3 regions of the Kribbella endophytica genome follow, and region 1 is predicted to be linked to each of the others. Evidence: riboswitches for the same ligand, from Rfam matches in the RefSeq annotation. Region 1 holds a riboswitch; each other region holds the start of a gene.

Region 1 (5,165 bases):
GCTCAGCACACCGTCGTGGTACTTCAGGTCCGAGACCATCACCTGGTCCCACAGCCCGCGCGCCTTCAGGTCGGCGACCAGGTACGGGTTCGCGACGGTGAACTCACCGGACATGTTCGACTTCACGAACAGGTTGCTGTACGTCGGCTCGATCGATTGGCTGACCCCACAGATGTTGGAGATCGTCGCGGTCGGCGCGATCGCCAGCACGTTGGAGTTGCGCATGCCGTCCTTCAACACCTTCGCGCGCAGCGCCTCCCAGTCGAGCGTCCGGCCGGTGTCCAGCTGGACGTCGCCCTCGCGCGCCGAACGCAGCAGCTCGAGCGAGTCGATCGGCAGCACGCCCTGGCTCCACAGCGATCCGTCGTACGTCTGGTACGTCCCGCGCTCGGCGGCGAGCTCGGTCGACGCCGCGATCGCGTGGTAGCTGATCGCCTCCATCGAGACGTCGGCGAACTCGACGGCCGCGTCGGACGAGTACGGGATGCGCAGCGCGAACAGCGCGTCGGCGAAGCCCATCAGGCCGAGGCCGACCGGGCGGTGCCGCTGGTTCGCGCGCTCCGACTCCGGCGTGGTGTAGAAGTTCACGTCGATCACGTTGTCGAGCATCCGGACCGCGGTCTTCACGGTGTCGCGCAGCAGTTCCGCGTCCAGACCGCTCTCGGTCAGGTGGGCGACCAGGTTGACCGAGCCGAGGTTGCAGACTGCGGTCTCGTCGACGGTGGTGTTCAGCGTGATCTCGGTGCACAGGTTGGAGGAGTGCACCACGCCGTCGTGCTGCTGTGGGGAGCGCAGGTTGCAGGCGTCCTTGAAGGTGATCCACGGGTGACCGGTCTCGAACAGCACGGTCAGCATCCGGCGCCACAGGTCGACGGCCTTGACCCGGCGGAACACCCGGATCTCGCCGCGATCGGCGGCCGCCTCGTAGTTCTCGTACGCCGTCGCGAAGGCCGCGCCGTACAGGTCGTGCAGGTCCGGGACCTCGTCGGGCGAGAACAGCGTCCAGTCGCCGCCGGCCTCGACCCGCTGCAGGAACAGGTCGGGCACCCAGTTCGCCGTGTTCATGTCGTGGGTGCGGCGGCGCTCGTCACCGGTGTTCTTGCGCAGGTCGAGGAACTCCTCGATGTCCATGTGCCAGGTCTCGAGGTAGGCGCAGACCGCGCCCTTGCGCTTGCCGCCCTGGTTGACCGCGACCGCGGTGTCGTTGGCGATCTTCAGGAACGGTACGACGCCCTGCGACTCGCCGTTGGTCCCGCGGATCTTGGCGCCGATGCCGCGGACCGGGGTCCAGTCGTTGCCGAGGCCACCGGAGTACTTGGCCAGGAGGGCGTTGTTGCGGATGCCGGCGAAGATGCCGGACAGGTCGTCGTCGACCGTGGTCAGGAAGCACGACGACAGCTGCGGCCGGGTGGTGCCGGAGTTGAACAGCGTCGGCGTCGAGGACATGAAGCGGAACGAGCTGAGCAGCTCGTAGAACTCCAGCGCCCGCGTCTCCCGGTCGTCCTCCTTGAGCGCCATGCCCATCGCGACGCGCAGGTAGAACGCCTGCGGCAGCTCGAACCGGATCTTGTCGATGTGCAGCAGGTACCGGTCGTAGAGGGTCTGCAGGCCGAGGAACGCGAAGTCCAGGTCGCGCTCGGGCTTGATCGCCGCGGCGAGCCGGGGGAGGTCGAAGGTGGCCAGCTCGGGGTCGAGCAGACCGGCCTCGATCCCGGTGCTGACGTAGCGCGGGAAGTACTCGGCGTACGCCGTGCTCATGTCGGCCTGGGTCGCCTGCCGGGGCTCGCCGTGCACGCGGCCGAGCGTCTCGCGGCGGATCTGGTCGAGCAGCAGGCGCGCGGCGGCCTGGCTGTACTGCGGCTCGGTCTCGACGTACGACCGGGCGGCCATCACCAGGGCGAGCTCGACCTCGTGCTGGGCGATGCCGTCGTAGCAGGAGCCGAGCGTCTCGTCGAGGATCTGCTCGGGGTCGACGGCGTCCAGGCCGGCGGCCGCCTCGGCGATGACGAGCCGGAGCCGGGCGACGTCCAGTGGCGCTGTGTTTCCGTCGGCAGCACGGACAGTGACGGCCGGCGCCTCGGTGACCCCGGCCGCGTCGGCCGGCGTCCGGGCCTTGGTGCGCTCTTCGCGGTACAGGACGTAGGCGCGGGCGACCTGATGCTCTCCCGCGCGCATCAGGGCCAGCTCGACCTGGTCCTGGATGTCCTCGACCTGGACGCTGCGCCGCGAGTCGCCGCGGCTGGTCAGGGCCGTGACGACGCGGGCGGTCAGGTCGGTGACCAGGTCACGGACCCGGTGGCTGGTGCCGGCCTCGGCACCCTCGACGGCCAGGAAGGCCTTGCTCACCGCGACCGCGATCTTGGTCGGGTCGAATGCGGTGCTGGTGCCGTCGCGGCGGACGACGGTCAGCTGGGACGCGGCCTGCGCGTCGGGCAGGGTGCCCGATGCGGTCGGCGACGAAGACGAAACGATGGTCACAGGCGCTCTCTCCACGCGAGTTCCGGGGGACCATGACCTGTGCGAGAGCGCGCGACGCAAGGCAGTACGGCGAGTACGACTGCCTTGACGCCCACCGACCCACCCACGAGGTCTCGGACCGACGCGTACCGGCGGTACGCGCACCAGTGGCAGGTACTCGGACTCGCGGACGACCTGTCCGCTCACCGTTGCGGGGCAGCTCCGGACTCGCACCGGATTCCCCTCTTGCCTCCGCCCGGCCGCGCTTGGTCGCGTCACCCGGGCAGAACCACCAGCACGCAGAACATTAGCGGTAGACCCCGACATGTAGTGCATTGACGCGCCGCGTGTCGCACATCTAGTGGTTTCAGGCGGCCAGCGCATGCAGATCCTGGAGCGTCATGATCTCCGATCCATGGTGGATCAGCTCCCGGTTGAGCCGCAGGACGACGTGGCCGAACGGCTCCGCGGCGTCCAGCTCGGTGGCCTGGCTGAGGCCGACCGTCATCGCCTGGTCCTCCTCCAAAGCCGCGATGGACTCCTGCCAGGCGTTGACCCAGTGGGTCAACCAGGCGACCGCGTCCCGGGCGTTGCCGTGCAACGTGATGTCGGTGCGGCCCTGGAGCTTCTCGCCGAAGGTCCACTCCCAGCGCTCGAAGAACGTCTCGGTCAGATGGGCGATCAGCCAGGCGATCGTGCGGGGCCCGCGATGGTCCGGCTCGTCCGGCCACTGCGCCACCCACTCACCCGACCCGAGCGACCGGAAGCGGCCGGCGTGCCGGCGCCGTACGACGGTCAGTGCCTCCGCGCTCGGTCGCCAGAAGTACTCGTCGTCGGTGAGTCTGGCCAGTCGCTGGGCCAGCACCATCCAGCTGAAACCGAGCTGGCCCCGCACCATCGCCATCGCCGACGGTCGCTCCAGGATGTCCCAGTCGAACGGTTCCGGCATCACAGATCCTCACGCTCCCCGATTCCCCGCGGTTTGTCCTTGCATCGAACATGTGTTCGAATTGTGGTCGAGCGAACGTCGGAAAGTCAATCAGCACAGCGTGTCGGTGCTGGTGCTTCCGGTGGTCGACTGCTAGTGCGAGCGCGACCGGGGAGATGGTGCGGAGTGAGACCCAAACGTGATTACTCAGCGTGGCCGACGAGAGTAGAGTCACGCTGGGTGAGCAGAGCTGGGGGAACGTTCTCGGGACGGTCCGGGGGCGCGGTGACTGCTCACGGGACTGCTTCCGAGGGGGAAACTCGTGTCGCCGGGTGAGCGGAAATGAGCCTGAGTGGGGATGCCTGGACCTGGGCCTGGAGAGACTGGGAGGACGAGGACCGGACCAGGCGACAGAAGGAGAAGCCGGTGGCGTTGGAGGCTGACGAGCTGGCGCGGGTGGCCGCGAACGAGGCGGACTGGGACGCGCGGGCTCCGCTGCACGCGGCGAGCGCGTTCTACGAGCGGCCGGCGGAGTTCTGGTTCGCCGACTACGAGTGGGACGACCTGGGGGAGCTCGGCGGGCGGGATGTCGTGCACCTGCAGTGTCACCTGGGGACCGAGACGATCGCCTTTGCCCGGAAGGGCGCGAAGACGTTCGGGCTGGATCTTTCGGGGCGGTCGCTGGACGAGGCGCGGCGGTTGGCCGATGCGGCCGGCGCCGGGATCGAGTACGTGCGGGCGAACGTGTACGACGCGGGCGAGGCGTTCAGCGGGCGGCAGTTCGATGTCGTCTACACGGGCAAGGGTGCGCTCTGTTATCTGCCTGACCTGGCGAAGTGGGCCGAGGTGGTCAGTGGGCTGCTGAAGCCGGGTGGGTTCGTGTACATCGTCGAGTTCCATCCGTTGCTGAATTCGCTGCGGCCGGTTGGGCTGCCGGGGGAGTCCGAGGAGTTGGTGCTGCGGCACGACTACTTGGAAGGGCGTGGGGCGATCGCGCACGAGTCGACTGTCACGTACACAGGCGACGAGGTGCCCGGCCGCAACACCAGCTACGAGTGGATGCACGGGCTGGGGGAGTTGGTCACGACGCTGTCGGCTGCGGGGCTGCGGATCGACAGCTTGCGCGAGTCCGAGGTGCTGCAATGGCCGCGCTGGCCGTCGATGGTCCAGACGCCAGAAGGCTGGTGGCGTTTGCCGGACGATGCGCCACGGATCCCGTTGCTGTTCGCACTGAAGGCGACGAAGGTCAGCTGAGACGGTCATGCTCCGGGGTGAGTAGCAGCGTGGTGGCTGCCGCTTCGGCTGCCACCATCTGGTCGACGGTCGAGGTGCCGTAGCGCGCGTACTTCGTGCGGTAGGCCTCGTCGACTTTCAGCCGTAGCTGCTCCGATCCGGTGCCGACGTCCTCGACGGAGACGTCGGCCTGCAAGCCCGGAACGCGGATGCAGGCCCGGTGGGACTCGAGTACGTGAGCGAACCAACCGGTGTCTCGGCGGTACCAGGTGCGGACGTACACCTGCTGATCGACGGACACCACCCAGATCGGCACCCAGCGCCGCAGGGTTCCGTCGGTGCGTCTGGGGGCGATCTGCAGTTCGTCGGCGGCAGCGATTCGCTGGAGGTCGTCGGGAGTCCAGAGCTCAGCCATGTCTCGAGGCTAGTGACTGGTGGTGTTGAGCAGGTTGTCGCAGAGGGCGACGAGTTGTTCTCGGAGGGGCTTGGAGCGTTCTGCGAAGGCGCGTTGGGCGGCGGCGTACTCGGCTTTGCCTGTGGGGGTTTC
Region 2 (5,165 bases), on a different contig from region 1:
CTCGTGCTGGTCTCGGGGTTCGTAGACCCGCTGCCCGCGCTTCCCGAACTGGACGGCTTCATCGGCGACGGCTGTGACGTGGAGGGGATCAGCGCGTACGTCGACCAACTGACGATCATCCGGTCGGACGCGGATCCGTTGGTCTCGCCTGCGCACACCGACCGCCTGGCCGGCCTGCTCGGGACCTCCGCAGCAGTCGTCCCGGGAGCCGGTCACTTCCTCGCTGCCGATGGCGTCGAGGCACTGCCTGAAGCCCTCGAAGCGATCACCTCGGACAGGAGCCCAAGTCAGGTCGGTTGAGGTACGGCAGCAGCCCGGTCAGGGCCTCGCGATCCTGCGCTACGCCGTCGGGAAGTAGCAGCTGCGGCTAGAGTCGGGTCACCATGCGTATCCGTCCAGTAGTTGTCTTTGCCTTGACCGGTCTGGCCGTCGCCGGCTGTGGTGGTGGGAGCGGTGAAACCGCGCCGAGTGTGCCGCCGCTGGTCTCGGTCAGTACGACGCCAACCGAGACACCGAGCGAGACCCCGTCGGATACGCCGAGCGTGCCGCCGACCGCGCAGGCCGCGGACACGTTGTGCGTGCGGATGGACCAGTCGCTGGTGCAGACGACGTTGGCCGCGCCGGCGGTGACGATCCCGCAGACGCCGGTGCCGGCCGAGATCGGGTTGCCCAGCTTCGACATCTGCGAGTTGGGGCTGAGCACGAATCCGGACGGACCGGCGCTTCGGCTCGGGGTTTCGGTGCTGACGGGGACCAAGGCCGACCTGATCGCGGCGCAGCGGGCGTACGCCGCGACGAAGGCCGAACCGGCGCGGGCGATCGCCGTCGGGCAGGGCGGCTACGGGACGAGCAAGTTCGCCGTGTTCTTGCTGGGCACGCATCTCTACAAGGTCGAGGGACCGGCGGCGACGCCGACCAAGTACGTCGTACTGGCGCAGGAGGCCGCGCGCCAGGCCGCGGGTCTGCCGGAGGCAGCGCCGCTGATCACCCGCACGGAATGCGACCGCGGGACGAACGCCGCCGCCAAGGTGATGGGCACCGTGGCCACGGCCCGCCGCGACAGCGCGACGCCCGCGGGCGACGTCGTCTGCGGCTGGATCACCGCGACCTCTGTGCTCTACACGACCGCCCGGCGGGTTCCCGACGCCGAGGCGGCGATGGCCGCGGTCCGCAAGGCGCCGACGTCGCAGTCGGTCCCGCTCGGCGACGAGGGGTACGTCGACACCGCCACCGGCCGCGGCACGATCCGCGTCGGCACCGACAAGATCGCCGACCTGGTCCCGCTCCCCGGCAGCAAGGTGAAGACCGACGACATGGTCACCTTCGCCCTCGCGATCTCCCCGCTCTACACCCGCTGACGCCTGTACGGCGTACGCGCCTGCCGATCGCCCTGCGGCGGCGGTCGCCTGTACGTCGTACGCGCCTCCGCCGATCGCCCTGCGGCGGCGTCGCCGACTGCTGCCGACGCTGTCCGTGGACCACGTGCTGCGACTGAGTCGCAGCGTGGGTTACGGTGTGGCGGTCGTGGTGTTCGGGAAGCCGGTGGAGTACCGGCGCGGCCCTCGCCACTGTGATCGGGATTGTCCGCTGAGCGTTCACCAGGTGTGAGACCACTGGCCCGGAGGGGCTGGGAAGGTCAGCTCGGCGGATGCGGTCGTCCCGTCAGCCAGGAGACCGGCCACGACGCGTCCCGTCCACGAGGTGTTGGAGGAACGGTCGCCATGGCCGTCGTACCCAAGGCAGTGCTTGCTGCCGTTTTCCTGTCCCTGATCGCTGCCTGCGGAACCGCCGGCGCCGACGAAGGTCCGAGCGCGAGCGCGACGACCGTGAAGAACTGCGGGCTCGACGTCACCGTCGACGGACCCCCGAAGCGGGTGTTCGCGGCGTACCAGCCGGCCATCGAGATGGCGCACGCGCTGGGCATCTCCGACCGCCTGGTCGGCACCGCGTTCCTCGACTCCGAGCCGCTGCCGGAGTACGTCGCCGCGCAGCAGGACCGCAAGTACTACAAGAACATGCCGAGCCGCGAGGAGCTGCTCAGCCTGAACCCGGACTTCGTGCTGTCCGGCTTCAACGACATCTTCAACGCGGCCGGCAGCGACGGCAGCTTCGGCAGCCGCAAGTCGCTGTCCGACCTCGGCGTCCAGACGTGGATCTTCAGCCCGCTGTGCCCGACCGCGGACGGCAAGGGCGACGAGGCGATCGACCCGTCGACGGTCTCGATGGACAACGTGTACGCCGATCTGCGCGACCTGGGCAAGCTGTTCGGCGCGAGCGACAAGGCCGAGCAGGTGATCGCGGACCAGAAGACGCGGATCGCCGCGGTCGAGGCGAAGGTGAAGAGCGCCGGCAAGCCGACGGTCGCGATCGTGCGGCCCGGGCTCGAGGGCGGCGGGATGACCGTGTCCGGTGGGCCGGACTTCGGCACGGTGCTGATCAAGCAGGCCGGTGGGGTGAACGCGTTCGCGGGGCTGACCTCGAAGCGGAACGTGAAGATCAGCGTCGAGGAGTTCATCAAGGCCGACCCGGACTACGTGCTGATCAGCGCCTGCTGCGACGCGACGCTGACCGAGGCCCAAGGGCAGCCGGACGTCGACAAGCTGATGACGAACCCGGCGTTCGCGAACCTGACAGCGGTCAAGAACAAGCAGGTCGTCCCGTGGTTGTTCGCGCACCACTCGGCCGGCGTCCGCGGCGCGAACTCGACCGAACTGATCGCGAAGATCATCCATCCCGACCTGATCAAGTGACCGCGCAGACCACTGACGGCCGACCGGGATTTGCCGGTCGGCCGGGAGCTGGCGATCGCACGGAGGGTCCTCGGGACGCTGGCGTTCGCCGGGGATCTGATGGCCGGCGCGGAGCCGACGGCTCTGGGGGCCTTCTGCACCACGGGCTGACGAAGTCCGGTGGGCTCGTGGTCGCCTTCGTCGTACTGCTGGCGGCTGTGCTGTTGTCGTTGCTCGCCGGTACGGAATGGTTCGCGCCTCGGGATGTGTATCTCGCGGCGGCCGACTTCACCGGGTCCGACACCGATCGGGTGATCCGGTACCTGCGCCTGCCGCGGACCGCGACCGGCCTGATGGCAGGCGCGGCGCTCGGCATGGCCGGCGCGCTGATGCAGGGCGTCACGCGCAACGCGTTGGCCGACCCGGGGATCCTCGGCGTCAACGCCGGTGCCGCGGTCGCTGTCGTCGCGGCGATCGGGGTCTTCGGGGTGACGAGCCTGACCGGGTACGTGTGGTTCGCGATGGGCGGCGCGCTGGTGGCGACCGTCGTGGTCTACCTCGTCGGCGCTCTCGGGCGCGGTGGGGCGACGCCGGTCAAACTCGCATTGGCCGGGGCTGCGTTGTCGGCCATGCTCGGGTCGGTCACGTCGGCGGCGACGTTGCTCGATCTGTCGACGCTGAACGAGTTCCGGTTCTGGGTGGTCGGGTCGCTCACGCTGGCGACCGGGCCGATCGTCGGTCAGGCGTTGCCGTTCGTTGCTGTAGGCATCGTGTTGGCGCTGGTGCTCGGCCGGTCGCTGAACCAGCTGGCACTGGGCGAGGAACTGGCGACAACCCTCGGCACCAGAGTCGGGCTTGTCCGAGTGCTGGCAGGACTCGCGATCATGCTGCTGGCCGGTACGGCGACCGCGATGGCGGGCCCGATCGGGTTCGTCGGCCTCGCCGTACCGCATGTCGCGCGAGCGATCGTCGGCGCGGACTACCGCTGGATCCTGCCGTACTCGCTCGTCCTCGCGCCGACGTTGTTGCTGCTCGCGGACGTGGTCGGTCGCCTGGTGGTCCGTCCGGACGAACTGCAGGTCGGCATCATCACAGCGCTGGTCGGAGCCCCGCTCTTCATTGCATTGGTACGCCGGCAAAGGCTGGCCGAGCTGTGAGCCGGGCTGTGCGGATCGGTCCTCTTTCGGGCCGGCTCGATCTCGGCGGGGTGGTCGTCACGCTCCTTGGTCTGCTGGGAGCTGTTGCTGTGGGCGCCTATTCCTTGACGATCGGGGACTACGAGATCCCGCTCGCACAAGTCCTCAGCACGCTCGCGGGTGACGGCTCGCTGATCATGACCGACGTGGTGGTGAACAACCGGCTGCCCCGAGTCCTCGTCGGGCTCGGCGTCGGGTTCGCGTTCGCCGTATCGGGTGCGATCTTCCAGCGGCTCGCGCGGAACCCGCTGGTCAGCCCCGACCTGATCGGAATCAACGCCGGCGCGGCCCTGGCAGCCGTCGTGGTGATCACGATCCTCGGCGCCAGCCCGTTCTGGCTGCCGGTCGGAGCGCTCGGCGGGTCGTTGCTAACGGCAATCACCATCTATCTGTTCGCCTTCAAACGTGGGGTTGCCGGCTATCGGCTGGTGCTGGTCGGGATCGGCGTCACCGCGATCATCGGCTCGCTCACGGCGTACCTGCTGACCCTGGCCGACATCTACACCGCCAAGAGCGCGCTGATGTGGCTGTCCGGCAGTCTCGCCGGGCGGTCCTGGGCGGAGGTGTGGATGATCGGGATCACCTTGCTGGTCCTCCTTCCCGCCGCCGTGGTCGCGTCGCGGCAGCTCCGCCTGCTGGAGCTCGGCGACGACCTCGCCCGGACCCTCGCCGGACGGGTCGAACTGTCCCGCGGTCTGCTGATCGCGATCGGCGTCGGCCTCGCCGCGCTCGCGACCGCTGCCGCTGGGCCGATCGGCTTCGTGGCGCTGGTCGCTCCGCAGATCGCGCGCCGGTTGCTGGCCGAACGCGCTGCCGGACTGCTCGCCTCCGGCGCGATCGGCGCGCTGCTGGTCGTCGCCGCCGATCTCGTGGCGCGCGAGCTGTTCGCGCCGATCCCGTTGCCCGTCGGCGTCGTCACGGCGTTCCTGGGCGCGCCCTACCTGTTGCTGCTGATGGCCCGAGCCAACCGCGTCGGCCGAGGAGGATAACCATGCTGCGCTCCGAGAACCTCAGCCTCGCGTACGACGGAACGCCGGTCGTGCACGACCTCTCGGTCGACATCCCGCAGGGGAAGATCACCGTGATCGTCGGCGCCAACGCCTGCGGGAAGTCCACGCTGCTGCGCGGCCTCGCCCGCCTGCTGGTGCCGCGCGGCGGGACCGTCTACCTGGACGACGTCGACGTACGCCGAATCCCTGGCGGGCAACTGGCCACGAAGCTCGGGCTGCTCCCGCAGCAA
Region 3 (5,165 bases), on a different contig from region 1:
GCGCCGCCGCGCCGTTCGCGTTCCGGGTGATCGCCCGGACGGTGAACTGCTTCGCCGGGTCGGCCAGGATCGCCCGCACCAGGCCCCCGCCCTGGATACCGGTCGCGCCGACGACAGCGATGATCTCCGTCATGTCAAACTCCTTGATTGTCATGAATCTTGACTACTTCTCAGAGCGTAGACACCACCGGATGCTTAGTCAAATATCGTGACTATCACGTAGGATGACCACCAAAGGACGGCGGAAGGAGAGTCGGTTGGTCACCCGATCGGAGCGCAGGGCAGCGGATCCCGACCTGGGCGTGCTGTCCGGACGACTGCTGTTCGCGGTCCAGCGGGAGATGTTCGCGACGCTGGCGACGCAGGGGTTCGACGACCTCAAGTACCGCCACGGCGCCGTACTGGCCTATCTCGCCCCCGAAGGCGTCCGGGCGACCGAGCTGTCCCGGCTGTCCGGTCAGCACAAGCAGATCATCGGCACGCTGGTCGACGAGCTCGAAGCCCTCGGCTACCTGGAACGCCATCCCGACCCGAGCGACCGGCGCGCCAAGCTCGTCTGTCCGACCGAGCGCGGGCTGGCCCAGATGCGGGCCGCCGACGCGATCGTGGACGATATCGAGGCCCGGCACGCCGAGCGGCTGGGCGCGAAGAACTACCGGCAGTTCAAGCAGATGTTCCACGACATCACCGACCACCAGCGCGGCCGCAGCCCCGAGGAATAAGGCAGGCCTAGACGTCGATCCGCGATCCCATGATGACCACCCGGTCGCGAGGCAGCCCGAAGTACTCGGCGGCGTCGGCGCTGATGTGCGACGTGGCCACGAACAGCCGGCTCCGCCAGCGCGCCATGTCCGGGTGCTCACCGAGCCGCAGTTCGATCGTCGACAGGAAGTACGACGTGTCGCTCAGATCCAGCGACGCCACCTCGGAGCTCTGCTCGGCCGCCAGCCGCAGAACGGCGGCCACGTCCGGCGTCTGGACATAACCGAAGCGGGCCGTCACGTGGACGATCCGGTCGTCGTCGAACCCGAGGTCGTCGATCGTGATCCGCTCCGCGTCCTCGACCGTCGGCACCGGCTCGGTCTCGATCGACAGGATCACGACGTTCTCGTGCAGGATGTGGTTGTGCTCGACGTTCGCGCGCATCGCCAGCGGCACAGTGTCCTTGCCACGGTTGAGGAAGACCGCCGTACCGGGCACCCGGCGTAGCGGCGGCTGCGCCTCGTGCAGCTCGTTGATGAACGTCGTCAGCGAGCCTTCCTGACGCTCGCGGCGGGCAGTGACCAGCGAACGCCCGCGCTGCCAGGTGGTGAGCACGGTGAAGACCGTGATGCCGATCAGCAGCGGCAGCCAGGCGCCGTGGACGAGCTTGGTCAGGTTCGCCGCGAGGAACAGCAGCTCGATCGACAGGAAGACTGCTCCTCCGCCGATCACCACCCACATCGGCTTACCCCACTGCTTGCGGACGATGTAGAAGAACAGCACGGTGTTGATCGTGACCGTGGCCGTGACCGCCATGCCGAAGGCGAACGCGAGCGCGGCGGAGGTCTGGAACGCGAAGACCAGCGTCAGCACCGAGATCATCAGCGCCCAGTTGATCCACGGCACGTAGATCTGCCCGATCGTCTTGCTCGACGTGTGCAGGATCCGCAGCCGCGGCAGGTAGCCGAGCTGCACCGCCTGGCGGGCGACCGAGAACGCACCGGTGATGACCGCTTGAGACGCGATGACAGTCGCCGCAGTGGCGAGCAGAACCAGTGGGATCCGTCCCCACTCGGGCACGAGCAGGAAGAACGGGCTGCTGACCGACGACTCGTCCTTCAGCACCAGCGCGCCCTGGCCGAGGTAGCTCAGGATGCACGCCGGGAACACGAGGATCAGCCAGGCCCGGGTGATCGGCGCGCGGCCGAAGTGCCCGAGGTCGGCGTACAGGGCCTCGGCGCCGGTGATCGCGAGCACGACCGCGGCCAGCGCGAAGAACGCGTGGCCGAAGTGGTTGGTCAGGAAGCCGATCGCGTACGTCGGCGACAGCGCCTTCAGGATCTCCGGGTGCCGCGTGATCCCGCCGATGCCGGCGGCACCGATGGTGACGAACCACAGCACCATCACCAGACCGAACGACCGGCCGATCCGGCCGGTGCCGAGGCGTTGCAGCGTGAACAGCACCACGATGATCGTCGCGGTGATCGGTACGACGTACGCGTCGAGCCCCGGCTGGACGACCTTCAGACCCTCGACCGCGGACAGCACCGAGATGGCCGGCGTGATCATCGAGTCGCCGAAGAACAGCGACGCGCCGAAGATGCCGAGCCCGGCCAGGATCACCTTGGTCCGCCGGCTGCCGTTGGTCCCGTGGCTGCGGATCAGCGTGATCAGCGCGAGGATGCCGCCCTCGCCCTGGTTGTCCGCGCGCAGCACCAGCAGCACGTACTTGATCGTCACGATGATCGTGACCGCCCAGAAGATCAGCGACACGATCCCGAACACGCTGTCGGCCGAGACCGGCACCGGGTGCGGGTCGCCGGGGTTGAACACGGTCTGGATCGTGTAGATCGGGCTGGTCCCGATATCCCCGAACACGACGCCGAGCGCGCCGATGGTCAGCAGGGTCCGGGACTGCACGCGGCCGTCCGCTTCATCGGCGGTCATCGCGTCAGCCTGTTCACGCGCGCATTGAACCACCCCCAGTTGGCTGGCAGACCGATCACACTCGCCTGGTGCTGTGAGAATTCTGTGAGAAAGTGGTGACGCAGTGGTTCGGCCCGATCGCCAGTCGGGTCGTCGTAAGAGGGAACCCGGTGGAACTCCGGGACTGCCCCGCAGCGGTGAGTGGGAACGACCGCCGTCATCAGCACTGGACCGGAGGACCGGTCTGGGAAGCGACGGCCAGTAGGTGTCCGGAACGACGGACGCGCCCACGAGTCCGAAGACCTGCCCCTGCCCGCCGTACGTCGTCGTACGGCGGTGACCGCGTGACCTCGTGGGAAGGTCGGCCGTGCGCGACCTGTCGCGCCTGCCTGCTGTTCTCCGGGGTACGGGGTCTTCGAGACTGCCTCGCCAAGGAGAGACACTTGAACACCCAGTCAGCCGCACGATCCACCGTGTACGGCTACCCGCGCCAAGGCCCGAACCGCGAGCTGAAGAAGGCCATCGAGGGCTACTGGAAGGGCACCGTCAACGCGGACGCCCTCCGGCAGACCGCCGCCGAACTGCGCAAGGCCAACTGGCAGCAACTCGCTGCCGACGGCATCGACGAGGTCCCCACCGGTGACTTCTCGTACTACGACCACGTGCTCGACACGTCGGTCCTGCTCGGCGCGATCCCCGAGCGGCACCGGGCGGCCGTGGCCGCGGACCCGCTGGACGGGTACTTCGCGATGGCTCGCGGCACCCAGGAGGTCGCGCCGCTCGAGATGACCAAGTGGTTCGACACCAACTACCACTACCTCGTCCCCGAGCTCGGCCCCGACACCACCTTCACCGCCGACACCAGCAAGCAGGTCGCCGAGCTTCGCGAAGCACTCGATCTCGGCCTGACCGCCAGGCCGGTCGTCGTCGGCCCGATCACCTACCTGCTGCTGGCCAAGCCCGCGCCGGGCGTCGACGAGCACTTCGAGCCACTGTCGCTGCTCGACAAGATCCTGCCCGTGTACGCCGAAGTGCTCGCCGACCTGCGCGCCGCCGGCGCCGGCTGGGTGCAGCTGGACGAGCCCGCCCTGGTCCAGGACCGCTCGCCCGACGAGCTCGACCTGACCGCCCGCGCGTACGCCGTACTGGGCGGTCTGACCGATCGCCCGCGCCTGCTCGTCGCGTCGTACTTCGACCGGCTCGGCAAGGCGCTGCCTGTGCTCGCCAAGTCGCCGGTCGAGGGCCTGGCGATCGACTTCACCGGTCCCGCGGAGGGCAACCTCGACGATCTGGTCGCGTCCTCCGAGGTCCGCTCCAAGCGGCTCGTCGCGGGCGTCGTCAACGGCCGCAACATCTGGATCAACGACCTGACCAAGTCGCTGGCCACGCTGACCCGGCTGCGCTCGCTGGCCGGTCAGGTCGACGTCAGCGCGTCGTGCCCGCTCCTGCACGTCCCGTACGACGTCGCAGCCGAGGACGGCATCGACCCCGAGGTCGCGCGCTGGCTGGCGTTCGCCCGGCAGAAGTCCGCCGAGATCGCCACGCTGACCCATGGCTTCACCGAAGGCGCCGAAGCGATCGCCGACCAGCTGAACGCGAACCGGGCAGCCCTGGACTCCCGGAGCGGCTCGGCGCTGACCAACAACCCGGACGTCCGGGCGCGGGTCGCCGCCGTCACCGCGGCGGACAGCCGCCGCTCCACGCCGTACGCCGAACGCAGCGCCGCCCAGCAGGCGCGGCTCGGTCTGCCGTTGCTCCCGACCACCACTGTCGGCTCGTTCCCCCAGACCGGCGAGCTGCGCAAGGCGCGCGCCGACCTGCGCGCCGGGCGGATCGACGCGACGCAGTACGACGAGCGCATCGAGGCCGAGATCCAGGAGGTGCTCGCGTTCCAGGAGAAGGCCGGGCTCGACGTTCTCGTGCACGGTGAGCCCGAGCGCAACGACATGGTCCAGTACTTCGCCGAGCAGCTCGACGGGTACCTGGCGACGCAGCACGGCTGGGTCCAGTCGTACGGCACCCGGTACGTCCGGCCGCCGGTGCTGGTCGGCGACATCTCCCGCCCGGAGCCGATGACGGTTCGCTGGTGGGCGTACTCGCAGCTGCAGACCGAGCGTCCGGTCAAGGGCATGCTGACCGGACCGGTGACGATGCTCGCCTGGTCGTTCGTCCGTGACGACCAGCCGCGCAGCGACACCGCACGTCAGGTCGCGCTGGCGCTGCGGGACGAGGTGAACGACCTGGAAGCGGCCGGCGCCGCGGTGATCCAGGTCGACGAGCCGGCCCTGCGCGAGACCCTGCCGCTGCGGCAGGCCGACCGTGCGGCGTACTTGAACTGGGGCACCGAGGTGTTCCGGCTGACGACCAGCGGCGTGCGTGCGGACACTCAGATCCACACGCACATGTGTTATGTCGAGTTCGGCGACATCCTCAACGCGCTGGACGAGATGGAGGCCGACGTCGCGAGCCTCGAAGCGGCCCGTTCGCACATGCAGGTCGCCCACGAGCTCGGCGACGCCGGCTACCCGCGTGGCGTC

What was found. Region 1 has a riboswitch for cobalamin ahead of ACYVIO_RS40930 (ribonucleoside-diphosphate reductase subunit alpha). Riboswitches for the same ligand answer to the same signal wherever they lie in the genome.
Region 2: it holds a riboswitch for cobalamin, as region 1 does, so the genes downstream of both, ACYVIO_RS09370 (ABC transporter substrate-binding protein) here and ACYVIO_RS40930 (ribonucleoside-diphosphate reductase subunit alpha) in region 1, are expected to answer to the same signal.
Region 3: it holds a riboswitch for cobalamin, as region 1 does, so the genes downstream of both, metE (5-methyltetrahydropteroyltriglutamate--homocysteine S-methyltransferase) here and ACYVIO_RS40930 (ribonucleoside-diphosphate reductase subunit alpha) in region 1, are expected to answer to the same signal.

The regions. Positions count from the first base shown of each region.
Region 1 covers NZ_BAAGUR010000007.1:239,166-244,330, reverse strand. Annotated here, with positions in the region: gene ACYVIO_RS40930 (ribonucleoside-diphosphate reductase subunit alpha) at 1-2,478, opposite strand, end outside; cobalamin riboswitch at 2,610-2,766, opposite strand; gene ACYVIO_RS40925 (DinB family protein) at 2,825-3,406, opposite strand; gene ACYVIO_RS40920 (class I SAM-dependent methyltransferase) at 3,728-4,639, shown strand; gene ACYVIO_RS40915 (DUF2255 family protein) at 4,632-5,033, opposite strand; gene ACYVIO_RS40910 (3-methyladenine DNA glycosylase) at 5,043-5,165, opposite strand, start outside.
Region 2 covers NZ_BAAGUR010000001.1:1,960,799-1,965,963, forward strand. Annotated here, with positions in the region: gene ACYVIO_RS09360 (RBBP9/YdeN family alpha/beta hydrolase) at 1-300, shown strand, start outside; gene ACYVIO_RS09365 (hypothetical protein) at 384-1,358, shown strand; cobalamin riboswitch at 1,509-1,697, shown strand; gene ACYVIO_RS09370 (ABC transporter substrate-binding protein) at 1,722-2,750, shown strand; gene ACYVIO_RS09375 (FecCD family ABC transporter permease) at 2,918-3,886, shown strand; gene ACYVIO_RS09380 (FecCD family ABC transporter permease) at 3,883-4,914, shown strand; gene ACYVIO_RS09385 (ABC transporter ATP-binding protein) at 4,917-5,165, shown strand, end outside.
Region 3 covers NZ_BAAGUR010000004.1:398,883-404,047, forward strand. Annotated here, with positions in the region: gene ACYVIO_RS33695 (NmrA/HSCARG family protein) at 1-133, opposite strand, end outside; gene ACYVIO_RS33700 (MarR family winged helix-turn-helix transcriptional regulator) at 258-722, shown strand; gene ACYVIO_RS33705 (potassium transporter Kup) at 730-2,649, opposite strand; cobalamin riboswitch at 2,737-2,953, shown strand; gene metE (5-methyltetrahydropteroyltriglutamate--homocysteine S-methyltransferase) at 3,072-5,165, shown strand, end outside.